Regions from separate parts of the Streptomyces sp. NPDC001108 genome, predicted to be linked through region 2. Evidence: riboswitches for the same ligand, from Rfam matches in the RefSeq annotation. Region 2 holds a riboswitch; each other region holds the start of a gene.
The links. A riboswitch is a leader RNA that binds a small molecule or an ion and turns the genes downstream of it on or off. The one in region 2 is predicted to bind cyclic di-AMP.
Positions count from the first base shown of each region.

Region 1: another riboswitch for cyclic di-AMP. It lies ahead of ACWC97_RS02210 (M23 family metallopeptidase); the one in region 2 lies ahead of ACWC97_RS30175 (transglycosylase family protein).
Region 3: another riboswitch for cyclic di-AMP. It lies ahead of ACWC97_RS00815 (transglycosylase SLT domain-containing protein); the one in region 2 lies ahead of ACWC97_RS30175 (transglycosylase family protein).

Region 1 is NZ_JBSFKL010000001.1:503,139-506,406, reverse strand. It holds gene ACWC97_RS02215 (alpha-galactosidase) at 1-1,329, shown strand, start outside; cyclic di-AMP (ydaO/yuaA leader) riboswitch at 1,625-1,781, shown strand; gene ACWC97_RS02210 (M23 family metallopeptidase) at 1,785-2,693, shown strand; gene ACWC97_RS02205 (SGNH/GDSL hydrolase family protein) at 2,858-3,268, shown strand, end outside.
Region 2 is NZ_JBSFKL010000019.1:88,384-91,651, reverse strand. It holds gene ACWC97_RS30180 (transglycosylase family protein) at 1-916, shown strand, start outside; cyclic di-AMP (ydaO/yuaA leader) riboswitch at 1,229-1,402, shown strand; gene ACWC97_RS30175 (transglycosylase family protein) at 1,406-2,170, shown strand; gene eno (phosphopyruvate hydratase) at 2,503-3,268, shown strand, end outside.
Region 3 is NZ_JBSFKL010000001.1:191,510-194,777, reverse strand. It holds gene ACWC97_RS00820 (ABC-F family ATP-binding cassette domain-containing protein) at 1-673, opposite strand, end outside; cyclic di-AMP (ydaO/yuaA leader) riboswitch at 1,203-1,392, shown strand; gene ACWC97_RS00815 (transglycosylase SLT domain-containing protein) at 1,394-1,876, shown strand; gene ACWC97_RS00810 (hypothetical protein) at 1,881-2,198, opposite strand; gene ACWC97_RS00805 (APC family permease) at 2,522-3,268, shown strand, end outside.

The sequences.
Region 1 (3,268 bases), on a different contig from region 2:
GGACTGCTCCGGCTCGCCCCGGGGGAGTCCTACACCACGCCCGTCTTCGCCGGGCTCTGGAGCGATCAGGGTTTCGGCGGGGCCAGCCGGGCCTGGCACGCCTGGCAGCTCGCCCACGTGATCCCGGACGCCGGAACCCTTCGGCCGGTGCTCTACAACTCCTGGGAGGCGACCGGCTTCGACATCTCGCTGGACCAGCAGCGGACCCTGGCCCGGCGCGCCGCGGACATGGGGGTCGAGCTGTTCGTGGTGGACGACGCCTGGTTCGGGCGGCGGACCAGCGACCGGGCCGGGCTCGGCGACTGGACCCCGAACCCGGACCGGTTCCCCGGCGGGCTGAAGCCGCTCGCCGACGAGGTGCACGCACTCGGCATGCGGTTCGGTATCTGGGTCGAACCGGAGATGGTCAACCCCGACAGCGACCTCTACCGGGCGCACCCCGACTGGGTCCAGCACGTCCCCGGCCGGACCCGCACCGAGTACCGCAACCAGCTGGTGCTCAATCTGGCCCGGCCCGATGTCCGGGAGCACCTCTGGGAGCAGCTCGACGCACTGCTCTCCGGCACCCCCGTCGACTACGTGAAATGGGACTTCAACCGCTGTTTCACCGACCCCGGCTGGCCCGGCGAGGAGTACCCGCAGCGGATCTGGACCGCTCATGTGGACGCTCTGTACGCGCTGATCGACCGGCTCAGGGCCGCGCACCCCCACGTCGCCTTCGAGTCCTGCTCGGGCGGCGGCGGCCGGATCGACCTGGGCATCCTCTCCCGCACCGACCAGGTGTGGACCTCCGACAACACCGATCCGCTCGACCGGCTCGCCATCCAGGAGGGGTTCAGCCACCTCCACCCGGCCCGGGTGATGGCCGCCTGGGTCACCGACAGCCCGAACCGGCAGCTCAACGGCAGGGTCAGTTCGCTGCGTTTCCGGTTCGTGAGCGCCATGGCCGGAGTGCTCGGCATCGGTGGGAACCTCGCCGAATGGAGCGAGGAGGAGCTGGCCGAGGCGCGTGGCTGGGTGGATCTCTACAAGGAGATCCGCCCCGTGGTGCAGCAGGGCGCGCTGTACCGGCTGCGCGAACCGCGCGGCGGACTCAGCGCCGTCCAGTACGTACACGGCGAGGAGACCGTGGTGCTGATGTGGCTGGAGGCCCAGCGGTACGGGGAGCGCCCGCCGGCCCTGCGGCTGCGCGGGCTCGACCCCGCGGCCACGTACACCTGCCGGGACACCGGGGCGGTCCACCACGGATCGGTCCTGCTCCACCGGGGGCTGCACACCGGCCTCCGGGGCGATCTCGACGCGCAGGTGCTGCGCCTGCGACGGGACTGACCGCCCCGCCGTGTCCGTAATGCGCACTTTTTACGAACATCTCCCGCTTATAAGGGGGATGGTCGGCGCCCCGTGAGCGGGATCATATTCGTGACGGTGTGTGGCGGCGGGCGGGACGGGAATTCCGTTCGCCGCGCGGAACAACAAGATCCGTAATCCACGGAGGGTGACCGGAATTCCCTACCGAATTCCCGAAAAGGAATACCGGCGGGGAACCCGGTGCTTGTTTTCGCCGTCCCGACTCGCTTACGGTCACCGCATTCCGGACGGCCCGCCCAATCCTGCCGCCGACCGGAATTCACATCCACTTATCGCGTGGCAGGAGCGGGGGAACCAGGTAGGCCGCCGGCCGGAGAGATCCGGACGGCTCGGGGTGAAGTCGCACACCGTGCGGCCGGGCATCTCCAGCCCGAACCCGACAGCTCACCTCGCAGGCGCCGGAGAGGAAAGACGCCATGCCCATCACGGGTAAGCACCGCCGTCCCAAGATCGGCCCCATCGCTCGCGGTTTCGCCGCGGTCAGCACCGGTGGCGCCGTCATCGCACTGCCGCTGCTCGGTGCCACCGGCGCCCACGCCGCCGACCAGGCCGCCGCGCCGGAGCAGGCCCCCGTCGCGCACACCGCGCCGAAGGCCGCCCCGCAGTCCGCGCCCACCACGTACTCCGTCGTCCCCGGCGACTACCTGTCGAAGATCGCGGCCGAGCACCACGTCGCGGGCGGCTGGCAGAAGCTGTACCAGGACAACCGCGAGGTCGTCGGCAAGAACCCCAGCCTGATCCTCCCCGGGATGAAGCTGACCCTCGCCGCCGCCGTCGGTACGACCGCTCCCACCGGTGCGGCCACGCCGTCGAAGGCCGCCCCGGCCGCCGAGCAGCCCGCCCCGGCGGCCCCGGCCGCCAAGGAGGCCCCGGCCCCCGCCCCGGCCACCAAGGAGGCCCCGGCCACCGAGAACACCGGCTCCGGCTACGTCCACCCGGTCCCCGGCAGCCACACCACCAATTACCGGGCCTCCGGCTCCAACTGGTCCAGCGGCAGCCACACCGGCATCGACTTCCCCGTCTCCACCGGCACCGGCGTCAAGGCCATCACCTCCGGCACCGTCGTCACCGCCGGCTGGGGCGGTGCCTACGGCAACCAGGTCGTCGTCAAGCACGTCGACGGCCACTACTCGCAGTACGGCCACCTGTCCTCCCTCTCCGTCTCGGCGGGCCAGTCCGTGAGCGCCGGCCAGCAGGTCGGCCTCTCGGGCGCCACCGGCAACGTCACCGGCCCGCACCTCCACTTCGAGGTCCGCACCGGTCCCGAGTACGGTTCGGACATCGACCCGATCGCCTACCTGGCCTCGCACGGCATCTACGTCTGAGCGTGACCCGGAGCAGGACGAAGGAAGGGGCGGTGCGCGGTGGCGCACCGCCCCTTCCGCCTATTCCCCCTTTGCCAAAAACTGACCGGGTGGCCTATGTCACCACCCGTCAACCCCTTATTACGGTCGCGTAGGTCACATTCGACGGTGCAGGATAAGCGCTTGTGGCAGACGATTCGAGAAAAATGCAGCGTGGCGTCAACAACCGACAGGGCGTCATCGGGTCGTACGCGGCGATCGGCGACAGCTTCACCGAGGGAGTCGGTGACCCCGGCCCGGACGGAACATTCGTCGGCTGGGCGGACCGGTTCGCGGTACTTCTCGCGGACCAACTCCCGGACCCCGATACGGCACACGACGCCGAAGGACCCGCACACCCGGAATTCCGATACGCCAATCTCGCCGTACGCGGACGTCTCCTCGACCAGATCGTCGAGGAGCAGGTGCCGCGTGCCAAGGAGCTCGCCCCCGACCTGGTGAGCTTCTGCGCGGGAGGCAACGACATCATCCGGCCGGGCACCGACCCCGACGACGTGGCCGAACGCTTCGAGCGCGCCGTCGCCGAACTCACCGGC
Region 2 (3,268 bases):
CGTCGCAGCGGGCGTGACCGGATCGGCCATCGCCATTCCGCTGCTCGGCGCGTCGGGCGCGTCCGCGGCCGACGCCACGACCTGGGACCGGGTGGCCGAGTGCGAGAGCGGCGGTGCGTGGAGCGCCGACTTCGGCAACGGCTCCTACGGCGGCCTCCAGATCTCGCCGGAGGTCTGGAAGGCGTACGGCGGCGAGACCTACGCGGACCGCGCCGACCTCGCCAGCCGGGCGCAGCAGATCGCGGTGGCCGAGAAGGTCCTGGCGGACCAGGGGCCGAAGGCGTGGCCGAGCTGCGCCGTCATCTCCGGTCTGGCGACGGACGCCTCGCTGCCCGGCGTCGACCCCGGCGCCACTCCCTCCGGGGGCGAGCAGGACGACGCGTCGGACATCGTCACGCCGCCCCACACCGCCTGGGAGGGCGCGGACGCGGTGGACGGCTCCGACGGCTCGGCGGACAGCCCGTCCGGCGATTCCGGCAAGCGCAAGGGCGAGTCGAACGGGAAGTCGTCGAAGACGCCGTCCGCGGAGACCTCGCCCTCGGCCACCCCGTCCGGTTCCACCGGCGCGCCGTCGAAGCCCGCGCAGGACGGCTCCGCCTCGCCCGAGTCCTCCAGCGGCACGAACGGCCGCCACCGCGGCGCCCCGGCCGCCGACGAGAGCCGTGGCGCGGACGGCGGCCACCGCGAGTCCGGCCGGCACGCCTCGCGCGGCGGCGACGCGCGCGACACGGCCGGGCAGGCCGCCGACGGCACGTACTCCGTCCGGTCGGGGGACAACCTCTGGGCGATTGCTGATGCACAGAAGGTCCCCGGCGGCTGGCCCGCGCTCTACGAGGCGAACAAGGACGTCATCGGCTCCGACCCGGACCTCATCCTCCCCGGTCAGAGCCTCGATCTCGGTGTGAAGGCCGAGTAGGGGCGGCCGGTCGGCGGTCCGGAAACCGCCTAAAAACGCCTCAGAAACCGGGGCAGTTTAGGGACCTATGTCCACTTATGCGTAAGTGAGACATGGGTCTCTTTGCGTCTTCCGGCGTGTCGCGATCCGGAGGCTCGCTCACCCCGCTCCCACCTGCGGAAACGGCAATTCTTCAGATGCAAGTACGGGCTGATTGTCTGATGTGTCCATCTTTGAATGTAGGGCTTGCGTATGTTTACGGTCGGAATCGCTCGCACCGCGGGCCCCGTCGACCGTCACGCCGAATCCTGCCGTCGGTCGAAGGGAAAACAGACGCGTACAGCGCCGTAGGCAGGAGCGGGGGACCCAGGTAAGCCGCCGGGTCCGGACGTCGGGACGACGTATCGGATCAGGCTTGGGGTGAAGTCGCGTGCTAGGACGTGCGACCGGGCAACTCACTCGGCCCGAACCCGACAGCTCACCTCGTAGGCGTCGGTGAGGAGAAGTTCCATGCTGCTTTCCAGCAAGGGCAAGCGCCGCCGCCCGTCCAAGGCCGTCCGCATCGTCACGCTCGCCGGTGTCGCGGGTGCCGCCGTCGCCGTGCCGCTGATGGGCGCCACCAACGCCTCCGCCGCCTCCGTCGCCACCTGGGACGCCGTCGCCCAGTGCGAGTCCGGTGGCAACTGGTCCATCAACACCGGCAACGGCTACTACGGCGGCCTGCAGTTCTCGCAGTCGAGCTGGGCCGCCGCCGGCGGTACCCAGTACGCCCCGCGCGCCGACCTGGCCACCAAGGCCCAGCAGATCGCCACCGCCGAGCGCCTCCTCGCCCTCCAGGGCCCGGGTGCCTGGGCCTGCGCCGGCGCCGGCAACCTGACCAACGACGGTGTCGACCCGGGCGTCGACACCGGTTCGTCCTCGAACTCCTCCGCCAACTCGACCGCCGGCTCCGGCGCCTCCGAGCAGCAGAGCACCGCCCCGAAGAAGCAGGCGCAGCCGAAGCCGGCCGAGCGCACCGAGGCCCCCGCCGCTTCCCGTTCGGACCGTGGCCAGGCCCCGAGCGCCGAGTCGAAGAAGACCGTCACCACCCCGACCGGCGAGAAGGTCAAGAAGGGTGACGGCGAGTACAAGGTCGTCGAGGGCGACTCGCTGAGCGCGATCGCCGCCGAGCACGGCGTCAAGGGCGGCTGGCAGCGGCTGTTCGAGCTGAACAAGGACATCGTCGAGGACGCCGACCTGATCTACCCGGGTCAGCAGCTGCACCTGACGAAGTAGCACGGGACCCCGCGGCGCGGGCTCTCTCCTCCAGACCGCCCCGGTCCGGCGCGCATCCCCCCGTGCGCACCGGACCGGGGCGACGCCGTCCCCCCACCCGCTCCGCCGTCTTCGCCGCTCCCTCTGCTCGGGGGAGCGGGGATGCGTTCAACTGTTGTAGTTACCGACCGGTAAATTTTGGCCGGTATGCCCGGCAATGAGGTCTCTCGGGTCGTTTTTCGTCCCAGGGGTCGGGCGGTCGTGGGGGCGGGCGGGCCGGGCCGGTTAGGCTCTTGTCGCAAGGCCAAAGCGACCCTGCACCAACAGCGTCATATCCCAGAAGGAGATGCCACGTGCCGTCCATCGACGTCGTCGTAGCCCGGGAAATCCTCGACTCCCGCGGAAACCCCACGGTCGAGGTCGAGGTCGGCCTCGACGACGGCAGCACGGGCCGTGCTGCCGTTCCGTCCGGCGCCTCCACCGGTCAGTTCGAGGCCATCGAGCTCCGTGACGGCGACCCCAACCGCTACCAGGGCAAGGGCGTCGAGAAGGCCGTCCTCGCCGTGATCGAGCAGATCGGCCCGGAGCTCGTCGGCTACGACGCCACCGAGCAGCGCCTGATCGACCAGGCGATGTTCGACCTGGACGCCACGGAGAACAAGGGCTCGCTCGGCGCCAACGCCATCCTCGGCGTCTCGCTGGCCGTCGCCCACGCCGCCTCCGAGGCATCCGACCTGCCGCTCTTCCGCTACCTGGGCGGCCCGAACGCGCACCTGCTGCCCGTTCCGATGATGAACATCCTGAACGGCGGCTCGCACGCCGACTCCAACGTGGACATCCAGGAGTTCATGATCGCCCCGATCGGCGCGGAGTCCTTCTCCGAGGCCCTGCGCTGGGGCGCCGAGGTCTACCACACGCTGAAGAAGGTCCTGAAGACCAAGGGCCTGTCCACCGGCCTCGGCGACGAGGGCGGCTTCGCGCCGAACCTGGAGTCCAACCGCGCCGCCCTCGACCTCATCGTCGAGGCCATCAAGGAGGCCGGTTACGTCCCGGGCAAGGACATCGCGCTCGCGCTCGACGTCGCCGCGTCCGAGTTCTACAAGGACGGCACGTACGAGT
Region 3 (3,268 bases), on a different contig from region 2:
ACCAGTTCACCGAACCGGCGCGCAGCTCGGCGATGCGGTCCACGCGCTCCAGCAGTTCACGGTCGTGGCTGACCACGATCAGCACGCCCGAGTGCCAGGAGTCGACGGCTTCGTACAGCCGCCGGCGGGCGAACAGGTCCAGGTTGTTGGTGGGTTCGTCCAGGAGGAGGACGTCGGGGCGTTCCAGCAGCAGCGCCGCGAGGCGCAGCAGCACGGTCTCCCCGCCGGACAACTCGCCCACGGTGCGGTCGAGTCCGATGTCGCCGAGGCCGAGCGAGCCCAGGGTCGCCAGGGCCCGTTCCTCCACGTCCCAGTCGTCGCCGATCGTCTCGAAGTGCTTCTCGTCGACGTCCCCGGACTCGATGGCGCGCAGCGCCTCGCGCCGTTCGGCGATGCCGAGCGCGTGGTCCACCCGCAGGGTGGTGTCGAGGGTGATGTTCTGCGGCAGGTGGGCGAGGCTGCCGCCGATGGTCACCGTGCCCGCGGACGGGCGCAGTTCGCCGGTGAGCAGCCGCATCAGGGTGGACTTGCCCGCGCCGTTGTTGCCGACGAGCCCGATCCGGCCGCGGCCGACGCTCAGCGAGAGCCCGTCGAAGACCGTGGTGCCGTCCGGCCACCGGAAGGTCAGTGCCGAGCAGGTGAGGGAGGCGCTGGGGGCGGTGGGTGTCGCCATGGATTTCCTCGCAGTCGTGATCGCAATGAAGGGGGGATTCGTATGCGAGCACCACGCGGCGACCGAGCAGCGGAGAAGGATGCGGCTGTCCTGGAAACGAGGGACGGCTCATGCATCGAGGTCGCATCCACGCGGCGGCCACGGGCAGTGCGGAAACACTGCGACGACGTGACAGTCATACGGCGAGAGCCGTACGGCGTGGTGTTCGCGGACCTCAGATGCGCAACGTCCACCTCTATCGGAGACAACAGGACACGGAAACCATAGCGGCAGAGGGGAGTGGTTGGCAATGCTCGCCGGTCCGGCGGGGCGGAGCCCGGAACGCCGCTTCCCTCTCCCCGTGGTGCGAGTCACATTCCGCCCCCGACCGCCGTGCCGCATGCCGCGGATCCCTTTGCCCGCAAGGGTCGTCACCGGGTCGGTGTGAGGTGGATTACCGGAAATGAAATGACTTGATCTTGTTGGGCGATTACATGCGGAAAAAGGGTCTTGTCCCCTTCGGATTCTCTCGTCTACGGTCTCCGTCAATCCGGACGGAACGCCGAATCCTGCCGCTGTCCGGAGCATTCCGACCACTCGTGTACGGCAGGAGCGGGGAACCCAGGTACATCGCCGGTCCGGACATCCGGACGGCTCGGGGTGAAGCCGCGTCGACGCGCGGCCGGGCAGCTCCAGCCCGAACCCGACAGCTCACCTCGCAGGCGACGGAGAGGAACCACCATGTCCTTCACCGGTACGCGCCACCGTCGCGCCGCCACCTCGCTGACCAGGGGATTCATAGCCGTGGGTACGGGAGCGGCCGCCCTGCTCCTGCCGCTGCTCGGTGCCCAGGCCGCTTCGGCGGCGCCGGCCGCCGCGCCCGCCGCGCGGACCGCGGCGTACTCCGACGACCTGGACGGCTGGATCAAGGAGTCGCTGGCCGTCATGGCCGAGCACGGCATCCCCGGCAGCTACGAGGGGATCCACCGCAACGTCCTGCGCGAGTCCTCCGGCAACCCGCTCGCCGTCAACAACTGGGACTCCAACGCCGCCAAGGGGACCCCTTCCAAGGGCCTGCTCCAGATCATCGATCCGACGTTCCTCGCCTACCACGTGCCCGGCACGTCTACGGACAGCTTCGACCCCGTCGCCAACATCACCGCCGCGTGCAACTACGCCGCCGACCGGTACGGCTCCATCGACAACGTCAACGGGGCCTACTGAACCGTCACTCCGGGGCGGACCCGGCCGCCCGTTCCGGAGCCGCGCGGGGCGGAACGGGCACCGTGGCCGCCGCCCCGTTCCGTACCGCCTGCACGGCCGCGTCGTGCAGGCGGCGGCTGTCCTCCTCCGAACAGCACGCCACGGGGCTGCCCACCATGGTGAACCAGTCGATCGCCCCCGAATACTGCACCGTGATCTGGGCCGTGTCCTCGGCCCAGGTCGTGTGCACCGTCAGTTCCCCGGACAGGAGACCGACCTCCTCCGTCAGCACGCCGCCGTGCCCGGAGTACACACCACACGTAGTCCATGACGCCCAAGTCATGCATCCAGGCTGGCACCGGGGCGCCGAATGCGCGACCCATGGGCCCCGTGCCCGCGCCCGATGCCGACCGGGGGAAAAATTCCCGGGGTCCGGCCTTCGGTTCCCGCACCCCCCGATCCTTCGGCGTCCTCTGCTCAGTTAGCGCCAAATCGTCGAAACTGATCACAGGAACAACGAATTCCGAAGGTGAACACCTCTTGACCTGCGGAACACGTCGGGATTGCATAACGCGCTGGGAGCGACGAAACCACTCATCACGTCCTCGTCTGGAGGCGATACCGCTCCCGCGCTCAAACACCGCACTTTTTGATCGGAACCGCACGATGACCGACACGCTCAGCGCACCTCAGGCGCTCGCCCCGGCGACCGGCCCCACTCCCCAGAAGCTCAAGCGCTCCATCGGCGTCGTGGGCGGCACACTGCTCACGCTGTCCTGCGTGACCCCCGCCTCGACCCTCTTCGTGGTCGTGCCGGACCTCTTCTCCAGCCTCGGTACGTACACCGCCCTGACCATCGCCATCGGCTCGCTGCTCTGCATCGCGGTCGCCTTCTGCTATTCGGAACTGGGCACCCTCATCCCCAGCGCCGGCGGCGAGTACGCCATGGTGTCGACCATGGCCGGACGGCTCGCCGGATGGCTCGTCTTCGTGCTGTCGCTGCTCGTCGTGATGATCGTGCCCCCGGTGATCTCCATGGGGACGGCCGACTACCTGGCGCCCATCGTGCACATCCCGGCCCCCCTCGCGGGCGCCGGGGTCATGCTGCTGGCCACCCTCGCCGGCCTGCTGGACCTGCGCGCCAACGCATGGATCACCGGAATCTTCCTGGTCCTCGAAGTGATCGCGGCGGGTGTCGTCGCCGTGCTCGGCTTCGCCCACACCGAGCGCGGCGCGTCCTCGCTGGTGCACGGCACGGTCGCCTCGGCCGGCGGTTCCCACTCCACGGTCACCGCGATGATGGTCGTCTCCGGACTCGCCATCGCGCTCTTCATCACGCAGGGCTTCTCCACCGCGGTCTACCTCTCCGAGGAGCTGGAGAACCCGCGCCGCAACGTGGCCCGCACCGTGCTC